Regions from separate parts of the Cronobacter turicensis genome, predicted to be linked through region 3. Evidence: predicted binding sites of a transcription regulator. Region 3 holds the regulator's gene; each other region holds the start of a gene.
What was found. Region 3 encodes LexA, which represses DNA repair genes until DNA is damaged. Its sites were predicted from a motif close to TNCTGTATGTACATACAGNA; they were not measured.
Positions count from the first base shown of each region.

Region 1 (6,717 bases), 1.6 Mb from region 3:
TTCCGGCTTCCTGAAAGACTATTCGGGGCTGGAGAAAGCCACCTCAGCCACCGGTAAACCGGTCATGCGCTGGGTCGCGCCGGGCTTCAAACTGAATAACTACGACTCTATCGTTTATAACTCTGTGGTGTATTACCCGGCGCCGAAACCGACCGGGCAGATAACCCAGCCGGTGCTGGACGGCCTGCTGAAATATACCAACGACAAGCTGAAAACCGCGGCGGCAAGCCGTAAGCCGCTGGTGACGACGCCTGGGCCGCGCAGCGTGATTTTCCGGGGGCTATCACCGCCGTCGACAGCAGCAAAGAGGGGCTGCAATTCTATGAAGTGCTGCCGATTGCGCTGGTGGTGGCTGGTACCCAGGTCGCGACAGGCCATCGCACCATGGACACCAGCCTGTTCTTTGAAGGCGAGCTGATTGACGCGGCGACGCAAAAAACGGTCGTCAAAGTGGTGCGTAAAGGCGAGGGGAAAGATCTCAGCAACGAGAAGACGCCGCTGACGGTCGACAACCTCAAACAGGTGATCGACGACATGGCGACCGATGCGCGCATGTTCGATCCCGCGCCGAAATAAACCGAACAGAGGGAGCCTGGCTCCCTCTTTTTTATCCCGCCCGGCGCGCCAGCAGCGCGTAGCTTATCCCGCCCGCTATCAGCCCCCAGAACGCCGACCCCACGCCCAGCAGCGTGACGCCGGACGCCGTCACCAGAAACGTAATCAGCGCCGCGTCGCGGGCGCGTTCATTCGCCAGCGCCTGATGCAGGCTGCCGCCAATGGTGCCGAGCAGCGCCAGCCCGGCGAGCGTTTGCAGCCACGGCAGCGGCAGGGCGGTCATCAGCGCGCCGACGGAGCCGCCGCACACGCCCGCCAGCAGATAAAACACGCCCGCTATTGCCGCCGCCATCCAGCGTTTGTCGCGGTCCGGGTGCGCCTCCGGGCTCTGGCAGATGGCTGCGGTGATGGCAGCGATGCAGATGGAAAAGACGCCGAAGGGCGCAAGGATAAGCGCCAGCAGGCCGGTCGCGACCATCAGCGGCGAGACCGGCACCCGGTAGCCGGAGGCCTGCAGCGTGGCGACGCCCGGCGCGTTCTGCGAGGCCATCGTCACCAGAAAGAAGGGCAGGCCGACGCCGAGCAGCGAAGAGAGGCTGAACGCGGGCGAGACAAACTCCGGCGGCGCGAAGTAAAAATGCAGTGCCGCCGTATTCACTTCGCCCTGTAACAGACAGACCGCCACCCCCGCCAGCAGCGCGGCCACCACGGCGTAGCGCGGCGCGAAGACTTTACAGAGCAGCCAGGCGCCCGTCATGGCGGCGCACAACGCAAAATGCCCCTCCAGCGTGCCGAACGCCTGTAGCCCGAAGCGCAGCAGAATGCCTGCCAGCATCGCGGCGGCAAGGCCCGGCGGGATAATTTTCATCAGGCGGGCGAACAGCCCGGTAGCGCCGCAGATGACGATAAGCGCCGAGGCGAAAATAAAAATGCCGACCGCCTCATGCAGATTGCTTCCCGCAAGCCCTGTCGCCAGCAGCGCCGCGCCGGGCGTCGACCAGGCGGTCAGCACCGGCGCGTGATACCACAGGCTTAGCGCGAGCGTGCTGACGCCCATGCCGATGCCGAGCATGGTCATCCAGCCCGCCGTTTGCGCGGGCGTGGCGCCTGCCGCGGCGGCGGCCTGCCAGATAATGGCGGCAGAGCTGGCGTAGCCCACCAGCACCGCCACAAAGCCCGCAATGACGGCAGGCGCCGGAGGAAGAGAAAAACGCATAAAAACTCCGCTGTGCGTTATAACGTCCACAGACTCTATCATCGTGCGCTATAACGCACAAGGCGCTATACTGGCCACTATTAAAGGAGAGCGTATGGATATTACCGCCCATCTCGCGCAGACGCTGAAAGCGCTGCGCCAGCAGAAAAACTGGAGCCTGACCCAGGCGGCGCAGGAAACCGGCGTGTCGAAAGCGATGCTCGGCCAGATAGAGCGCAACGAATCGAGCCCGACGGTCGCGACGCTGTGGAAAATCGCCACCGGTTTTAACGTGCCGTTTTCAGTGTTTATCACGCCGCCTGCGCCGGGCGCGCGCACGGTGTTTGACGCCCAACAGACGATGCTCGTGGAGCCGCTCTTTCCGTGGGATGAACAGTTGCGCTTCGATATGCTCGCCGTCACGCTCGCGCCCGGCGCGCAGAGCGACTCCACGCCGCATGAAAACGGCGTGACGGAGCATGTGGTGGTGATTGAGGGCGAGCTGGAGCTGCAGACGGACGGCGTCTGGCGGCGGCTCGGCCCCGGCGAAGGGCTGAAGTTTGCCGGCGACAGGCCGCACGCCTATCGCAACGCGACGCCGCTGCCGGTGCGCTTTCATTCGCTGATCCACTACCCGGCGCCATAAAAAAAACCGCAAGCGAGCTTGCGGTCAACGACAATCTACAACGACACGATGAAACTGAGGTGATAGGTCAGGAATACCGCCCCAGCGTATCCCTTGCAGCGCGCCGCGTGAAATAAACCTTTGTGCAATACTTTCCCGTAAAACGGCAAACCCGCGGCGGCGGCGTGAAAGAGTTCCCGAACGCACGGAATGTGACTACAATAGCCGCCTTTCAAATAACGGATAACGACGAATTATGCGCCTGCAATCGCATCACCTTGAACTGCTCAGCCCCGCCCGCGATACCGCTATCGCCCGCGAAGCCATTCTGCACGGCGCAGATGCAGTCTATATCGGCGGCCCCGGTTTCGGCGCCCGCCATAACGCCAGCAACAGCCTCCAGGACATCGCAGACCTGGTGCCGTTCGCCCATCGCTTCGGCGCGAAGGTGTTTATCACCCTCAACACCATTCTGCATGACGACGAGCTGGAGCCGGCCCGTAAGCTTATCGGCCAGCTTTATGACGCGGGCGTCGACGCCCTGATCGTGCAGGACATGGGTATTATGGAGCTGGATATTCCACCCATCGAGCTGCATGCCAGCACCCAGTGCGATATCCGCAGCGTCGAGAAAGCGAAGTTCCTCTCCGACGCCGGTTTCTCGCAAATCGTGCTGGCGCGCGAGCTGAATCTCAATCAGATCCGCGCCATTCATGAAAATACCGACGCCACCATCGAATTCTTTATTCATGGCGCGCTGTGCGTGGCCTATTCAGGCCAGTGCAATATCTCCCACGCCCAGACCGGGCGCAGCGCCAACCGCGGCGACTGCTCGCAGGCTTGCCGTCTGCCGTACACCCTGAAAGACGATCAGGGCCGCGTCGTGGCGTATGAAAAACACCTGCTGTCGATGAAAGACAACGATCAGACCGCCAACCTGGCGGCGCTGATCGACGCAGGCGTGCGCTCCTTCAAGATTGAAGGGCGCTACAAAGACATGAGTTACGTGAAAAACATCACGGCGCACTACCGTCAGATGCTCGATGCGATTATTGAGGATCGCGGCGATCTGGCGCGTTCTTCCGCGGGCAACACGGCGCACTATTTCGTGCCGTCCACCGAGAAGACCTTCCACCGCGGCAGCACCGATTACTTCGTGAACGCCCGTAAGATAGATATCGGCGCGTTCGATACCCCGACGTTTGTCGGTCTGCCGGTCGGCGAAGTGCTGAGCGTCGGCAAAGAGCATCTGGATGTGGAAGCCACCGAGCCGCTGGCGAACGGCGACGGGCTGAACGTCATGATCAAGCGCGACGTCGTGGGCTTTCGCGTCAATGTGGCGGAAAAAACCGGTGAAAACCGCTACCGCGTCTTCCCGAACGAGATGCCGGCGGCGCTGAAAACCCTGCGCCCGCGCCATAAGCTCAACCGCAACCTCGATCACAACTGGCAGCAGGCGCTGCTGAAAACCTCCAGCGAGCGCCGCATCGGGGTGGATATTGAACTCGGCGGCTGGCAGGAACAGCTGATCCTGACGCTAACCAGCGAAGACGGCGTCAGCGTGACGCATACGCTCGACGGGCAGTTCGACGAAGCCAATAACCCGGAAAAAGCGCTGACCAGCCTGAAAGAGGGCCTGGCGAAACTGGGGCAGACTATCTATTTCGCCCGCGACGTGCAGATTACGCTGCCGGGCGCATTGTTTGTGCCTAACAGCCAGCTCAACGCGTTTCGCCGTGAAGCGGTCGAGGCGCTGGATGCCGCGCGCCTGGCGAATTACCAGCGCGGCGCGCGCAAGCCGGTCTCCGTGCCGCCGCCGGTCTACCCGGAAACGCACCTGAGCTTCCTTGCGAACGTCTACAACCATAAGGCGCGTGAATTTTACCAGCGTTATGGCGTGCAGCTTATCGACGCCGCGTATGAGGCGCACGAGGAAAAAGGCGACGTGCCGGTGATGATCACCAAGCACTGCCTGCGCTTTGCCTTTAACCTCTGCCCGAAACAGGCGAAGGGCAACATCAAGAGCTGGAAGGCGACGCCGATGCAGCTGGTGCACGGCGACGAAGTGTTAACGCTACGTTTTGACTGCAAACCCTGTGAAATGCACGTGGTCGGCAAAATCAAAAACCATATCCTGAAAATGCCGCAGCCGGGCAGCGTGGTCGCCTCCATCAGCCCGGAAGATCTGCTGAAAACCCTGCCGAAACGTAAAAACGCCTGATAGATAGCCCATCCCTGAAAGCCAGAGCTTACGCTCTGGCTTTTTTTATCTTCATTCCATACCGCTCAACAAACCCGCACAAACTGGCCGTTCTCCAGGCAATTGCGCCGCTTCGCTTAAAAATAGGGTTGTCAGAACAGTACAAATCAAACTACTGTATATAAACACAGTAAATAACAACATAATGAATGGATGGAGCACGCCATGTTAATGATGCGTCTCTTGCCACAACCTGATGCCGAGGGGTTGCCGCTGTTCCTTGAGAAAGTGGCCTGCGGATTTCCGTCGCCCGCTCAGGATTACGTCGAAAAGCGCGTGAGCCTTGACGCGCACTGCATTGTGCACCCGAACGCCACCTATTTTTTGCGGGCGTCCGGGGAGTCGATGAACGGCGCCGGGATCGAGGATGGCGATTTGCTGGTGGTGGACAGCGCCCTGAAGCCGCAGGAAAACGACATTGTCGTGGCCGCGCTAGAAGGGGAGTTCACCGTCAAAACCCTGCGGCTGCACCCGGTGGCGCAACTGGTGCCGATGAACCCGGATTTCGCGCCGATCCCGCTCGTCGGCGATGCCGACGTGGTGATTTTCGGCGTGGTGACCTGGGTGCTGAAGAAGAGGCGCTGAGATGTACGCGCTGGTCGACGTGAACAGTTTTTATGCCTCCTGCGAGATGGTGTTTCGCCCGGATCTGCGGGATAAACCGGTCGTGGTGCTGAGCAATAACGACGGCTGCGTCATTGCGCGCAGCCGTCAGGCCAAAGCGCTCGGCATCACCATGGCGGAGCCGTATTTCAAACAGCGCGCGCTCTTTGAGCGTCACCGCGTGGCGGTCTTCAGCTCCAATTACGCGTTTTACGCCGACATGAGCAAACGCGTGATGGATATTCTCGAAGAGATGGCGCCGCAGGTGGAGATCTACTCGATCGACGAGGCGTTTGTCGATCTGCGCGGCGTCAGTAATGTGATGTCGCTGACCACGTTTGCTCAGGAGATCCGCGACCGCCTCTGGCGCGAAACCCATCTGCCGGTCGGCGTGGGCATTGCGCCGACCAAAACGCTCGCCAAGCTTGCCAATCTCGCCACCAAAAGGTGGCCAAAATCGGGCGCGGTGGTCGATCTCTCCGATCCGGCCCGGCTGCGCAGGGCGCTGGCGCATTTTAAGGTGGAGGATGTCTGGGGCGTCGGGCGCAGGCTCAGCAAAAAGCTGACGGCGATGGGCATTGAGACCGCGTTTGATCTCGCCAACAGCCCGGCGTGGGTGATCCGCAAAAATTTCAACGTGGTGCTGGAGCGCACCGTGCGGGAACTGCGCGGCGAACCCTGTCTGGCGATGGATGAATTTGTCGCGGCGAAACAGCAGATCGTGTGCAGTCGTTCGTTTGGCTACCGGGTCACGGATTATCAGGATATGCGTCAGGCGGTCTGCGCCTGGGCCGAGCGGGCCGCGGAAAAGCTGCGTCAGGAGCATCAGTTCTGCCGCCAGGTGGCGGTGTTTATCCGCACCAGCCCGCATGACGAGCCGGACGACCGCTACAGCAATCAGGCGCTCTGCCAGGCGCTGACGCCCACCAACGACACCCGCGAGATCGTGCGGCTGGCGGTAAGCGCGCTGGACGCCATCTGGCGCGAAGGGTATCGCTACATCAAAGCGGGCGTCATGCTGGGGGATTTTTTCAGTCAGGGCGTGGCGCAGCTTAATCTTTTCGACGAGCACCCGCCGCAGCCCAACAGCGCGCCGCTGATGCATCTGCTTGATGAATATAATCGCTCAGGCCGGGGAAAGCTCTGGTTCGCAGGCCAGGGGATCGTAAAACCCTGGGCGATGAAGCGCGACTTTCTCTCGCCCGGCTACACCACACGTTTCAGCGAGCTGCCGCGCGCGAGTTTGTGGTGAGGGTAGCTGGCGCGAAGCAGCATCCGGCATCGTAAGGCTCACAGGTTAAGGTGTTTCTGAACGTCGTAATAAACTCAGCACCGCTCTGTCAGTTCGAATTCCTCAAACATCAGCGGCATGTCGGGAGAGAAACAGCTGGCGCGGGTGAAAAACGCTTCATGCTCATTGCGCCAGTAAGCGAGGCTTAAATCGCCTTCGCCTTCCAGAGCGGCGAGCTGTTCGGTGAC
Region 1 is NZ_CP165997.1:2,025,092-2,031,808, forward strand. It holds partial or broken gene AB8W27_RS09720 (DUF3313 domain-containing protein) at 1-576, shown strand, start outside; gene AB8W27_RS09725 (benzoate/H(+) symporter BenE family transporter) at 608-1,771, opposite strand; gene AB8W27_RS09730 (helix-turn-helix domain-containing protein) at 1,866-2,396, shown strand; gene AB8W27_RS09735 (U32 family peptidase) at 2,632-4,596, shown strand; gene umuD (translesion error-prone DNA polymerase V autoproteolytic subunit) at 4,801-5,220, shown strand; gene umuC (translesion error-prone DNA polymerase V subunit UmuC) at 5,222-6,490, shown strand; gene AB8W27_RS09750 (ASCH domain-containing protein) at 6,565-6,717, opposite strand, start outside.
Region 1: umuD (translesion error-prone DNA polymerase V autoproteolytic subunit) is a predicted target of LexA. The motif match lies at 4,749-4,768, and genes of this name have one in related genera.

Region 2 (6,717 bases), 390 kb from region 3:
AGGGGCGCGCCAAACGCTTTGCCAAAATCGCGGGCGAGATGGTGTCGCTTGAGATGGTCGAAGGCCTGGCGCTGGCGGTCTCGCCGGAGAAAATGCACGCCACGGCGATTAAACACGATGCCGCGAAAGGCGAAGCGCTGGTGCTTTTCACCACCGATCCGGAGCTGAACCGCGAGAAACTGGCGCAGCAGGCGCGCAGTAAAGGCGTTCCGGAGCTGGCCGTGCCGCGTGATATCCGTTTCCTTAAACAGCTGCCGTTACTGGGCAGCGGCAAGCCGGATTTCGTGACGCTGAAAAAAATCGTCGACGAAGAAGAGGCCCACCATGCCTGATTCGCACATCCAGAACGGATCGCTGTTTTCACGGGGAATGATGGCGGTTATCGCCGCGCAGTTTCTCTCGGCGTTTGGCGATAATGCGCTGCTGTTCGCCACTCTTGCGCTGCTTAAGCAGCAGCTCTACCCGGAATGGAGCCAGCCGGTGCTGCAGATGGTATTCGTCTGCGCCTACATCCTGCTGGCGCCGTTCGTGGGCCAGGTGGCGGACAGTTTCTCCAAAGGGCGAGTGATGATGGTCGCCAACGGCCTGAAGCTGCTCGGCGCGGTGCTTATCGTCTTCGGCGGCAACCCGTTTGCCGGTTATACGCTGGTGGGCGTTGGCGCGGCGGCGTATTCGCCCGCCAAGTACGGCATTCTCGGCGAGATAACGACCGGCGACCGTCTGGTGAAAGCGAACGGCCTGATGGAGTCGTCGACGATCGCGGCGATCCTGATTGGCTCCATGGCTGGCGGTATGCTGGCGGACTGGCACGTGGGCGTAGCGCTTGGCGTTTGTGCGTTGGCCTACGCGGGCGCGGTGGGCGCGAACCTGCTGATCCCGAAACTGGGCGCCGCGCGGCCTGGTCAGTCGTGGCGCTTCGGCCCGATGACGCGCAGCTTCTTTAATGCCTGCCGTACGCTGTGGCATAACGACGAAACCCGCTTCTCGCTGGTTGGCACCAGCATGTTCTGGGGCGCGGGCGTGACGCTGCGTTTTCTGCTGGTGCTGTGGGTGCCGGTAGCGCTCGGCATCACCGATAACGCCACGCCGACCTACCTGAACGCGATGGTGGCGGTCGGTATAGTGGCGGGCGCGGGTGCTGCGGCGAAACTGGTGACGCTGGAGCGCGTGTCGCGCTGTATGCCTGCGGGCATTCTGATTGGCGTCGCGGTTATCTTCTTCTCGCTCCAGCAGGCGGCGCTGCCAGCTTATCTGTTGCTGCTGCTGATAGGCTTTTTCGGCGGGTTCTTCGTGGTGCCGCTCAACGCGCTGTTGCAGGAGCGCGGTAAGCGTTCCGTTGGCGCTGGCAATGCGATTGCGGTGCAAAACCTCGGCGAGAATACCGCGATGTTGCTGATGCTGGGGCTCTATTCGCTGGCGGTGAAACTCTCGCTGCCGGTGGTGGGGATTGGCGTCGGCTTCGGCGCGATTTTCGCGCTGGCTATCGCCGGGCTCTGGCTGTGGCGACGTAAGCAGTAAAAAAAGACCCGCTCCGGCGGGTCTTTTTACATCGACTGCTGATGATGAAGCAGCGCTTACGGCGCCGGGTAGGTATAGACCTGATGCACCGCTTCCAGCTCCGCCAGCACGTCTTCGTTAAGCGTCACATGCAGGCTTTCGACGTTGGTTTTCAACTGTTCCATCGTTGTCGCGCCAAGCAGCGTGCTCGCCACAAACTGCTGCTGGCGCACGAACGCCAGCGCCATCTGCGCCGGATCGAGCCCGTGACGTTTCGCCACATCGACATACGCCGCCACCGCTTTTTGCGACTGCTCGCTGCTGTAGCGCGTAAAACGGCTGAAGAGCGTATTGCGCGCGCCAGCGGGCTTCGCGCCGTTCAGGTATTTACCGGTCAGCGTGCCGAATGCCAGCGCGGAATAGGCGAGCAGCTCCACGCCCTCAAACTGGCTCACTTCGGCCAGACCTACTTCAAAGCTACGGTTCAGTAAGCTATACGGGTTCTGGATAGTGACGATGCGCGGCAGATCGTGTTTATCCGCCAGATGCAGGTAGCGCATCACGCCAAAGGCGGTTTCATTCGAGACGCCGATATAGCGGATTTTCCCGGCACGCTGGAATTCCGCCAGCGCTTCCAGGGTTTCCAGCAGCGTGACGACCGGCGCGCTGTCGCTCCAGGTATAGCCCAGCTTGCCAAAGCAGTTGGTCGGGCGCTGCGGCCAGTGCACCTGATAGAGATCGAGATAATCAGTCTGTAAACGTTTCAGGCTGGCGTCGAGCGCGTCGCGGATATTTTTACGATCCAGCGTCTGGTTAGGGCGGATTCCGCTGTCGCTATTGCGGCTCGGGCCGCTGACTTTGGAGGCGATCACCAGCTTCTCGCGGTTCGCGCGTTTCTTCAGCCAGTTGCCGACATAGGTTTCCGTCAGGCCCTGCGTTTCGGGGCGCGGCGGGACGGGATACATTTCGGCGACATCAATGAGGTTTATGCCCTGGCTTACCGCGTAATCGAGCTGTTCATGGGCGTCGGCCTCGCTGTTTTGTTCACCAAAGGTCATGGTTCCCAGCCCCAGCGTGCTGACTTCAAGTGAGCTATGAGGGATACGGTGATAATGCATAGCCGGCCTACCTTCTGTTGTTCAGTCCGCGTCAGGCCATTCCTGACAAAGGAATATAAACATGGCAGAGGGGAGACAAAAGGAAAAGAGGGAAGGGAGAAAAAACCAAAAGGTCAGCGCGATGCTGACCTTTTATTTAACGCTCAATGATTTGCGAAACCTGGTCGCGGTTAATCTGCATCTCGTTACCCTGTGGGTCGCGATAGCTGACCAGCCCGGTTTCGTCATCGACCTGCGGTTTGCCTTCAGTCAGGATCATCCGGCCATCTTTGGTCGCCATGACGTAATCACTGCTACAGCCTGAAACCGCGAAGGCCAATCCGACGGCAGAAATTGCTACAGCCCATTTTTTCATTGTTTTTCGCCTCATCAGGAAGGGGTCCACGTAGAGTCTAGTAAAAAGCAGCGAGGCGGCGTGAAAAAGCAGCAAATTCTTAAAAGCACTGGGGAATAAATAAAAACGCCCCCGAAGGAGCGTCCGTATTACAGCGGTTTTTTCTTGTTGCGCAGCAGATTGAGGCTTTCCACGGCGATGGAGAAAAACATCGCGAAGTAAATGTAGCCTTTCGGCACGTGAATATCGAAGCTCTCCAGCATCAGGGTGAAGCCCACCAGGATCAGGAAAGAGAGCGCCAGCATCTTCACGGACGGATGTCGCTCGACAAACTCGCCGATAGGGCGTGCCGCGAACATCATCACACCCACGGCGATAACCACCGCCGCCATCATAATAAACAGATGATCGGAGAGACCGACTGCGGTAATAACTGAATCCAGGCTGAAGATAATATCCAGCAGCATGATCTGGAAGATGGCGCCAAAGAAAGAGTGCACATTAGTTTTCAGGCCTTCTTCTTCGCCTTCGATCGTTTCGTGGATCTCTTTACTGGCTTTCCAGATAAGGAACAGGCCGCCCAGCAGCAGGATCAGATCCCGCATCGAGATAGCCTGATCGAACACGGTAAACAGCGGGTTAGTGAGCCTCACGACCCAGGCGATCGACGCCAGCAGCGCGAGGCGCATAATCATCGCCGCGCCGAGGCCCATTTTACGGGCCAGCGCCTGCTGAGACTTCGGCAGTTTCGCCACGACCAGAGAGAGAAAAATGATATTGTCGATCCCAAGCACAATCTCCAGCAGCGTCAGCGTACCGAGCGCCAGCCAGGCGTTGGGATCTGTTATCCATGCAAACAACATTCAAAAAGTCCTGCTCAAAGAAACAAAACGCTAATTATATGCGTCTGCGCATGGCTGTTGACAAAAATTTAAGGCGTTCATAACAAAAAATGACGCGCCAGCAGGGCGGCGGTAAAGTTTTTCTTCAGGTAAAAGCCGCGCGGCAGCGTCAGTATCGGCTCGCCATGCGCGCCAAACGCGGGCGTCAACGCTTTGCTGTTGGCGGCTTTTGGACGCAGCTGCAACACCTCTCCGTGACGCGCGGTAATGCGCTCCACCTGCCCGAGCACAATCAAGTCCATCAACTCTTCCCAGTCGCGACGCAGCTGATCGTCTTCCTGCGGCGACGGGCTCCAGAGCAGCGGCGCCCCAACGCGTCGCACGGCCAGCGGAATTTCACGCTCGCCCTCCACCGGCACCCACAACACGCGCCGGAGCTTATGACGCACGTGGCTGGTTTCCCATGTCACGCCCGTATTGCCGGTCAGCGGGGCGACGCACACAAACGTGGTCTCAAGCGGGCGCCCCTGGCTGTCTATCGGGATCGTTTTTAGCTCCACGCCAAGCGCGGCGAAGTCTTGTTCCGGTTTACTGCCTGCGCTCGCACCGAGCCAGCGCTCCAGCAGTACGCCGATCCAGCCTTTATCGCGACGCAAATCGGGAGGCGTTTCGAGCCCCGCCAGCGCCGCCAGCTCGCCAAGCGTCAGCCCCGCTAACTGCTGCGCCTGATGCAGCAACTGCGCTTCATCGACGGGCGGTTGAGTAAGAGGAGCGAGGAATGCCATAACTATTACCTTTTGTTTAAAAAATGAACAGCAAAAAGCGTGCTTGTGGAAAGAGTTTACCTGCTTGTTAGCAAACGAGACAATCCTATGATTTAAAATGCTTTTTATTCTAAAAAAAGATTTCCTGCGCGGCGGAAAATGAGGTTGTTCAATTATGGTCACCGACAATAAACAGGATCTTACACCAGTTTATCCACAGAAAAATGGGATAACTGTGTAAATCCCCTACTACTGTTTCGATTTACAGCCTTGACGGACGGGGAAAACCGTCTTTTTCAGCAAATTGTGACTAAGTTATTGGCATAATCTGTGGATAAAAACGACGCTGGTCGATCTTTCGTCAGAGTAAGGATCGTGAGTGTGATGATCGTCACATTGCAGGGTGAATATCACGCTTTTTTAATTTTAATCGTTTGAATAGAAATAAAATTTTCTCTATAAGAATTATCCTTGATGATAAGTTGTTTTGGGTTTTCCCTGGGAAATAAGACACTTCTTCACAAAGATATCCACAGAAAAAGTGAATAAAAGCGGGCTTCTGCCGCTTCCCCTGTTTATAACCCCGCATATTTTTGTGAGTTATTCAAATGTTATTCCTGTGCGCACCCGCTAACAGAGTGGTTTACCGTCAATGAGGAGTATGAAACAATCGTTACTATCCAGGTTTATTTTGAGGTAGTCCGGTGATCGATGATGATGGCTACCGCCCGAATGTTGGTATCGTGATCTGTAATCGTCAGGGGCAGGTAATGTGGGCCAGACGTTTTGGTCAGCACTCCTGGCAATTCCCGCAAGGCGGCATTAATCCTGGCGAGTCGGCGGAGCAGGCGATGTACCGCGAGCTTTTCGAAGAGGTCGGTTTACAACGAAAAGATGTGCGCATCCTTGCCACAACCCGAAACTGGTTACGTTACAAATTACCAAAACGTTTGGTGCGTTGGGACACAAAGCCGGTATGTATCGGCCAGAAACAAAAGTGGTTTCTTCTGCAGTTAATGAGCAACGACGCCGATATCAACATGCAAACCAGCAGTACGCCAGAATTTGACGGCTGGCGGTGGGTGAGCTTCTGGTATCCGGTGCGCCAGGTGGTCTCTTTTAAGCGCGATGTATATCGTCGGGTCATGAAGGAGTTCGCAAGCGTTGTGATGCCGATGCAGGAGAGCGCGCCACCGCAGCGTAATCCTTCGCCTGCCTGGCGACGTAAAAGAGGTTAAGCCACGCAAATTATGCTCACCCGGTTGCGAGAAATAGTCGAGAAAGTGGCCAGCGCCCCGCGCCTCAACGAGGCGCTGGATATTCTCGTTACGGATATCTGTCTTGCGATGGATACCGAAGTTTGTTCGGTTTATCTCGCCGACCATGACCGGCGTTGCTATTACCTCATGGCAACCAAGGGGCTGAAAAAGCCGCGCGGGCGTACCGTGACGCTGGCCTTTGACGAAGGCATCGTCGGGCTTGTCGGACGTCTCGCCGAGCCGATTAACCTCGCGGACGCGCAAAAACACCCGAGCTTTAAATACATTCCCGCTGTGCGCGAAGAGCGTTTTCGCGCCTTTCTCGGTGTGCCGATTATTCAACGCCGCCAGCTGCTTGGCGTTTTAGTCGTTCAGCAGCGCGAGCTGCGCCAGTATGACGAGAGCGAAGAATCCTTCCTGGTGACGCTCGCCACCCAGATGGCGGCTATCCTGTCGCAATCTCAGCTTACCGCGCTGTTTGGCCAGTACCGTCAGACGCGTATCCGCGCGCTCCCGGCCTCGCCGGGCGTGGCGATTGCGCAGGGCTGGATGGACGCCACGCTGCCGCTCATGGAGCAGGTGTATGAAGCCTCAACGCTCGATACCGGGCTTGAGCGCGAACGCCTGACCACCGCGCTCGAAGAAGCCGCTGGCGAATTCCGCCGCTACAGCAAACGCTTCGCCGCAGGCGCGCAGAAAGAGACGGCGGCGATTTTCGATCTCTACTCGCACCTGTTGTCCGACGCGCGGCTGCGTCGCGAACTCTACGACGAGGTGGATAAAGGTTCAGTCGCCGAGTGGGCGGTCAAAAAGGTTATCGAGAAATTCGCCGAGCAGTTTGCCGCGCTGACCGATGGCTATATGAAAGAGCGCGCCGGCGATCTGCGCACGCTCGGACAGCGC
Region 2 is NZ_CP165997.1:827,067-833,783, forward strand. It holds gene aas (bifunctional acyl-ACP--phospholipid O-acyltransferase/long-chain-fatty-acid--ACP ligase) at 1-332, shown strand, start outside; gene lplT (lysophospholipid transporter LplT) at 325-1,518, shown strand; gene AB8W27_RS04020 (NADP(H)-dependent aldo-keto reductase) at 1,575-2,615, opposite strand; gene AB8W27_RS04025 (YgdI/YgdR family lipoprotein) at 2,752-2,970, opposite strand; gene AB8W27_RS04030 (TerC family protein) at 3,099-3,812, opposite strand; gene mutH (DNA mismatch repair endonuclease MutH) at 3,890-4,576, opposite strand; gene rppH (RNA pyrophosphohydrolase) at 5,260-5,793, shown strand; gene ptsP (phosphoenolpyruvate--protein phosphotransferase) at 5,806-6,717, shown strand, end outside.
Region 2: mutH (DNA mismatch repair endonuclease MutH) is a predicted target of LexA. The motif match lies at 4,806-4,825, and genes of this name have one in related genera.

Region 3 (6,717 bases):
TGGCGCAGCATGCCGTTCTGTTGCACCCATGTTGCGCTTTTGTTCGTACCCCTTGTTTCCCCGCCCCCGTTTTGCCGGTTCTGCGTTACAATACGTCCACTTTTGGCCCCGGAGAGTCACGCATGTCCCATCCCGCGCTGAGACAACTGCGCGCGTTGTCCTTTTTTGACGATATCAGCACGCTGGATAGCGCGCTGCTCGACTGGCTGATGCTGGAAGATTCCATGACCCGCCGTTTCGAGAGTTTTTGCGATCGCGTGACGGTCGAGATGCTGTTTGAAGGCTTTGTCGGCCCTGAAAGGCTGGAAGACGAGGGGGCGTTTTTACCTCATGAGCCGCGCTACTGGCTGCGCGAAATCCTGCTGTGCGGTGACGGCGTACCGTGGCTGGTCGGGCGCACGCTGGTGCCGGAGTCTACACTGTGTGGGCCAGAACTGGCGTTGCAGCAGCTTGGCACCACGCCGCTGGGTCGTTATCTGTTTACCTCATCCACCCTTACGCGTGACTTTATCCAGCCGGGCCGCAGCGAGGCGCTCTGGGGGCGTCGCTCCCTGTTGAGGCTGTCCGGCAAGCCGCTGCTGCTGACCGAACTGTTTTTACCCGCATCACCCTTGTACAGAGAGGAAAAATAATGGAGTGGAGCCTGACGCAGAATAAGCTGCTCGCCTATCACCGCCTGATGCGCACCGATAAGCCGATCGGCGCGTTACTGCTGCTCTGGCCGACGCTGTGGGCGCTGTGGGTGGCGTCGCCCGGCGTGCCGCCGCTGTGGATCCTGGCGGTGTTTGTGGCGGGCGTCTGGCTGATGCGCGCCGCAGGCTGCGTGGTGAATGATTATGCCGACCGTAAATTTGACGGGCACGTGAAGCGCACGGCGCACCGGCCTCTGCCGAGCGGCGATGTGACCGAAAAAGAGGCGCGCAATCTGTTCGTCATCCTGGTGCTGCTGTCGTTTTTGCTGGTGCTGACGCTGAATGTGAAAACCATTTTGCTCTCGGTCGCGGCGCTGGCGCTGGCCTGGATGTACCCCTTCATGAAGCGCTATACCCATCTGCCGCAGGTCGTGCTGGGCGCGGCGTTTGGCTGGTCGATTCCGATGGCGTTTTGCGCGGTGAGCGAGTCGCTGCCGTTAAGCTGCTGGCTGATGTTTTTCGCGAATATCTGCTGGGCGGTGGCCTACGACACCGAATACGCGATGGTCGATCGCGACGATGACGTGAAAATCGGCGTGAAGTCGACGGCTATTCTTTTCGGACGCCACGATAAGCTGATTATCGGGCTGTTGCAGATTGCCGTGCTGGCGCTGCTGGGCGTGGTGGGCTGGCTGAACGGGCTGGGCGCGTTTTATTATGCAAGCCTTGCAGGCGCAGGCGCGCTGTTTATCTGGCAGCAGAAAATCATTGCCGGGCGCGATCGCGACGCCTGTTTCCGCGCCTTTTTGAATAATAACTATGTAGGGCTGTTGGTGTTTATCGGCCTGGCGCTGAGTTATTTGAAATTCTGAAAGAGAAGCGGGGAAACCCGCTTTTTTATTAGCGGTAGCGCTGTGACGGCGGGTAAGCAAAGCGCACCCGCCAGCATCAACGACTACCATCCATTCCTGTCGCCACGCTGTACACCAATAAAAAAGGCAGGTTTCCCCGCCTTTTCACTGTCACCGATTACGCTTAATCACGCGCTCGCTTGTGCCGCCGCGCTCTCGATGGTCAGCCTCACATCGGACGTCATCAGCTCCGCCAGCATCTGGTAAACCTTCATGGTTTCCGCCGGTTCGGCATCGCCGGTATCGCTGATATAACCTTCATCACGCAGGGTCAGCACCAGCGTTGAGAACACCGCTTTATCGAAGAACTCCGGCGCGTTAATGCCGTGCAGCACGGAAAGACGCTGCGCCACGGTGCGGCTCTCTTTCTCAAGCGTTCCGCGGTTGATGGACGGATTAGCGCTCAGCAGCCAGAAGGTGATCGCGTAGCGTTGCAGCGTTTCGCGCACGCCTGCGGCCAGCAGTTGCAGCGTACGGGAGCGCGCCGGGTTCACCTGTAGCCAGGCGTCGTCGGCAAGGATCAGCCCCTGCTGCGCCAGCTCATTGATCAGCGCGTCGACAACCGCTGACACCTCTTCTTTTTCCCAGCGCAGGAACAGCTCCGTCTTCAGCATCGGGAACAGCAGTTCAACCTGCTGCTGCACCGCTTCACGGCTGATGCGACGATGTTGCGTCACGATAGCGGCGATAAGCGAAGGCAACACCAGCATATGCATGATGTTATTACGGTAATAGGTCATCAGCACTGCCTGCTCGCGCGGCAACACGATGATATCGCCGATCGTATCCTTCTCGACATCGAACTTGTTCATCTGCAACGCGTGTTCGATAAGCTGCGTCGCCGTAGCGTCCGGTACCGTGGCATCTGAGGCGTACGGCACGTTACGCAGCAGGCTCAGGTAGCAATCCAGCTGTTCGGTTAACTGCTCGCGCGTTAACGAACGCTGACGCGACGCCAGCAGCGCGGTACAACACAGGTTCATGGCGTTAGCCGCGCCCGCATTGTTGATGCGCACCATCAGTTGTGAGGCAATCTCATTCACCGTCGGGGTCAGCCACGCCGGGCGGACGGCTTCGATCGGGTCGATGGAATCGCGCCACTCCGGCACGTGCTGGTTCAGGAAGGTCATCAGCGGCAGCGGTTCGCCGAAGTTCACATAGCCCTGACCCAGGTTACGCAGCTTGCTTAAGCCGCGCAGCATTTGCAGCAGGCTCTCTTTCTCTTTGGTAGCGCCGCGCAGCTCTTTGGCGTAAGTGCCCACTTCCATCACATGCTCATAGCCAATGTAAATCGGCACCAGCGTAATCGGACGCGTACCGCCGCGAAGCATGGCCTGGATGGTCATCGACAGCGTGCCGGTTTTCGGATCGAGCAGACGACCGGTGCGTGAGCGCCCGCCTTCCACGAAATACTCGACCGAGTAGCCGCGGCTGAACAGTTCGCCGAGATATTCGCGAAATACGGTGGAGTAAAGCTTGTTGCCCTTAAAGGTGCGGCGGATAAAGAACGCGCCCAGACGGCGGAAAATCGGCCCGGCTGGCCAGAAGTTCAGGTTAATGCCTGCGGCGATATGCGGCGGCACCAGCCCCTGGTGATAGAGCACGTAAGAGAGCAGCAGATAGTCCATGTGACTGCGATGGCAGGGCACATAGACAATCTCGTGGCCGTCATGGGCCAGTTGGCGCACCCGCTCGGCGTTATGAACATTAATGCCCTGGTAGAGACGGTTCCAGGTAAACCCAAGCACGCGGTCGGTAAGGCGAATCGCCTCGTAAGAGAAGTTTGCGGCGATCTCTTCCATTAACGCGACGGCGTTCTGCTGGGCTTTCTCGTGCGAGATTTTTTTGGTGCGCGCTTCGTCTTCAACGGCGCGGGCGATAGCTTTTGACGAGAGCAGCTTGTTGAAGAGATCCTGGCGCGCAGGCAGGCGCGGGCCGACGGCGGCGAGGCGCTGGCGGGCGAAATGCATGCGCGCCACGCGGGCCAGTTTCTGGGCGATACGCTTGTCCGTACCGTGCTCAGTCGCCATGCGGCGCAGCGACACCGGCGGCGAGAAACGCACAAAGCTGTCGCGGCCAAGCCAGGAGACGGCGAAGAATTTCTGAACGCCGTTCAGCATACGCAGCGGCGGGTTTTCCTCGCCTTTTTCGCGCCCCGGCGAGCGGCCGAACATGACCGACACCGGCACCATCTGGACGTCGAGGTCCGGGTTGCTGCGGTGCAGATCGAGATAATTGTGGAACAGCTTGATCGACTCTTCCTTCGGCGTGTAGTAAGTAAACACGCGGGGGCCGCCATGGATAAACACATAGCGCGGCAGTTCGGTGCCGTCGATAACCAGCGGTTCCAGCGGATCCGGTAGATCGTGCTCCAGGCACTGGGCCCGCAGCGTCAGGAGATCCGCCTTCGAGTTATACGGCAACACATACATGATGGGGCGTGACGTATCGAGCCCAAGTTCGGGGCAGGGCGCCGCCGGGATGGACTTGCTTTTTACCAGCACGCTTAATGGTAAATTAAGTAATTTGTAGTAAATTCGTGGCCAACCGGACATAAACGATGTAAAGCCTCTGGTTAATAATGCAATTGCGGCGCAAGAATATCAGAAACTCCATAGAATTTCTGTGGTGCTTCTTTATCGAAGCGCATTAGCATTGACGCCTGAATTTAAAAAAGGTTTCTTGTCATGGCCAATAACACCACGGGGTTAACCCGAATTATTAACGCTGCCGGCTATTCCTGGAAGGGATTACGCGCCGCCTGGAAAAATGAGGCTGCATTTCGCCAGGAGGGAGTTGCCGTGATAGCGGCCATTCTTATCGCCTGCTGGCTGGATGTCGACCCGATCACCCGCGTACTGCTGATTGGCTCCGTGACGCTGGTGATGATCGTTGAAATCCTCAACAGCGCTATCGAAGCGGTGGTCGATCGCATCGGCCCTGAATTTCATGAACTTTCGGGGCGCGCCAAGGATATGGGCTCCGCCGCGGTCCTGCTGTCGATTATCCTCGCGCTGGTCGTGTGGGTCACGCTGCTCTGGCAGCATTTGCGATAAGTTTTCCAGAAATCGCGAAAGAAGCGCTTTTTTAACCGGTTATGGTTTTAAAATCACCTTTAGCTGTATATACTCACAGCATAACTGTATATGCACCCAGGGGGCGGAATGAAAGCATTAACTACCAGGCAACAAGAGGTGTTTGATCTCATTCGGGATCACATCAGCCAGACCGGCATGCCGCCTACACGTGCGGAAATCGCGCAGCGTCTGGGTTTCCGTTCGCCAAACGCGGCGGAAGAACACCTTAAGGCGCTGGCGCGCAAAGGGGTGCTTGAAATAGTGTCCGGCGCGTCGCGCGGTATTCGTCTGCTGCAGGAAGAAGAAACGGGCCTGCCGCTGGTGGGGCGCGTCGCCGCGGGCGAGCCGCTGCTGGCTCAGCAGCATATTGAAGGCCACTATCAGGTTGATCCAGGCCTCTTTAAGCCGAACGCCGATTTCCTGCTGCGTGTTAGCGGGATGTCGATGAAAGATATCGGGATTATGGACGGCGACCTGTTAGCGGTTCATAAAACGCAGGATGTGCGCAACGGCCAGGTAGTTGTCGCGCGTATCGATGATGAAGTGACGGTAAAACGCCTCAAAAAACAGGGGAATATCGTTGAACTTCTGCCAGAGAACAACGAGTTCAAACCTATCGTTGTCGATCTGCGCGAGCATAACTTCTCTATCGAAGGTCTGGCGGTCGGCGTGATCCGTAACGGCGAATGGCTCTGAGGCCTTTCCCGGCTTCCTGACGCCGCATTACCGTAACTGGCCCGCCCCGGTTACGGTAATGGCTCCTCTGCGCGACTCATGCGCTTTATACTTTTCCTTCTTCGCGTAACGGCATCGGAACGCCATATGCCTTTTCTCACTCCTACCGATAAAGCTCTCTGGCGCCTCGCGCTGCCAATGATTTTCTCCAACATCACCGTGCCGCTGCTGGGCCTGGTGGATACCGCCGTGATTGGTCATCTCGATAGCCCCGTCTATCTGGGCGGCGTCGCCGTTGGCGCGACGGCCACCAGCTTCCTGTTTATGATGCTGCTCTTTTTACGTATGAGCACCACCGGGTTAACCGCCCAGGCATTTGGCGCGCGCGATCCGGCAGCGCTGGCCCGCGCGCTGGTGCAGCCCATGGCGCTGGCGCTTATTGCCGGGGGGCTGATTATCGCGCTGCGCGAGCCGCTGATTCAGCTGGCGCTGCATATTACTGGCGGCAGCGACGCCGTACTGGCGCAGGCCAGACGGTTTCTGGAGATCCGCTGGCTCAGCGCGCCCGCGTCGCTTGCCAACCTGGTGTTGCTGGGCTGGCTGCTGGGCGTTCAGTACGCCCGCGCGCCGGTTATCCTGCTGGTGGTCGGGAATCTGCTGAACATTGCGCTTGATCTCTGGTTCGTCATGGGGCTTGGCCTTAACGTCCAGGGCGCGGCGCTGGCAACGGTGATAGCGGAATACGTGACGCTCGGCATCGGGCTGATGATGGCGGCCCGCGTGCTGCGTCTGCGCGGCATTACCTTGTCGATGCTGAAAACCGCGTGGCGCGGCGGCATCGGCAGGCTGCTGAAGCTTAACCGCGACATCATGCTTCGCTCGCTGCTGTTGCAGATCTGCTTTGCCTCGGTCACCGTATTTGGCGCCCGGCTTGGCAGCGATATTGTCGCCGTTAACGCCATTCTGATGACGCTGTTAACCTTCACGGCTTATGCGCTCGACGGCTTCGCCTATGCAGTGGAAGCCCATGCCGGGCAGGCATTCGGCGCGCGGGATAAATCGCAGTTGCACAGCGTCTGGCGCGCGGCGTGCCGCCAGGCAGGCATGGTCGCGCTGGCATTCGCGCTGCTTTATGCCGTGGCGGGTCAGTATATTGTGTCGCTGTTAACCTCACTACCGTCATTGCAGGCGCTGGCGCAGCCCTATCTCTTCTGGCAGGTGATTTTGCCGGTGGTCGGCGTCTGGTGTTATCTGCTGGATGGGATGTTTATCGGCGCGACGCGCGGGGCGGAGATGCGCAACAGTATGGCCGTCGCGGCGCTCGGCTTTGGCCTGACGCTCCTGACGCTGCCGCGGCTTGGCAACCATGGACTCTGGCTTGCGCTTACCGTTTTTCTGGCGCTGCGCGGACTGTCGCTCGGT
Region 3 is NZ_CP165997.1:438,182-444,898, forward strand. It holds gene ubiC (chorismate lyase) at 123-632, shown strand; gene ubiA (4-hydroxybenzoate octaprenyltransferase) at 632-1,504, shown strand; gene plsB (glycerol-3-phosphate 1-O-acyltransferase PlsB) at 1,672-4,098, opposite strand; gene AB8W27_RS02130 (diacylglycerol kinase) at 4,231-4,599, shown strand; gene lexA (transcriptional repressor LexA) at 4,708-5,316, shown strand; gene dinF (MATE family efflux transporter DinF) at 5,443-6,717, shown strand, end outside.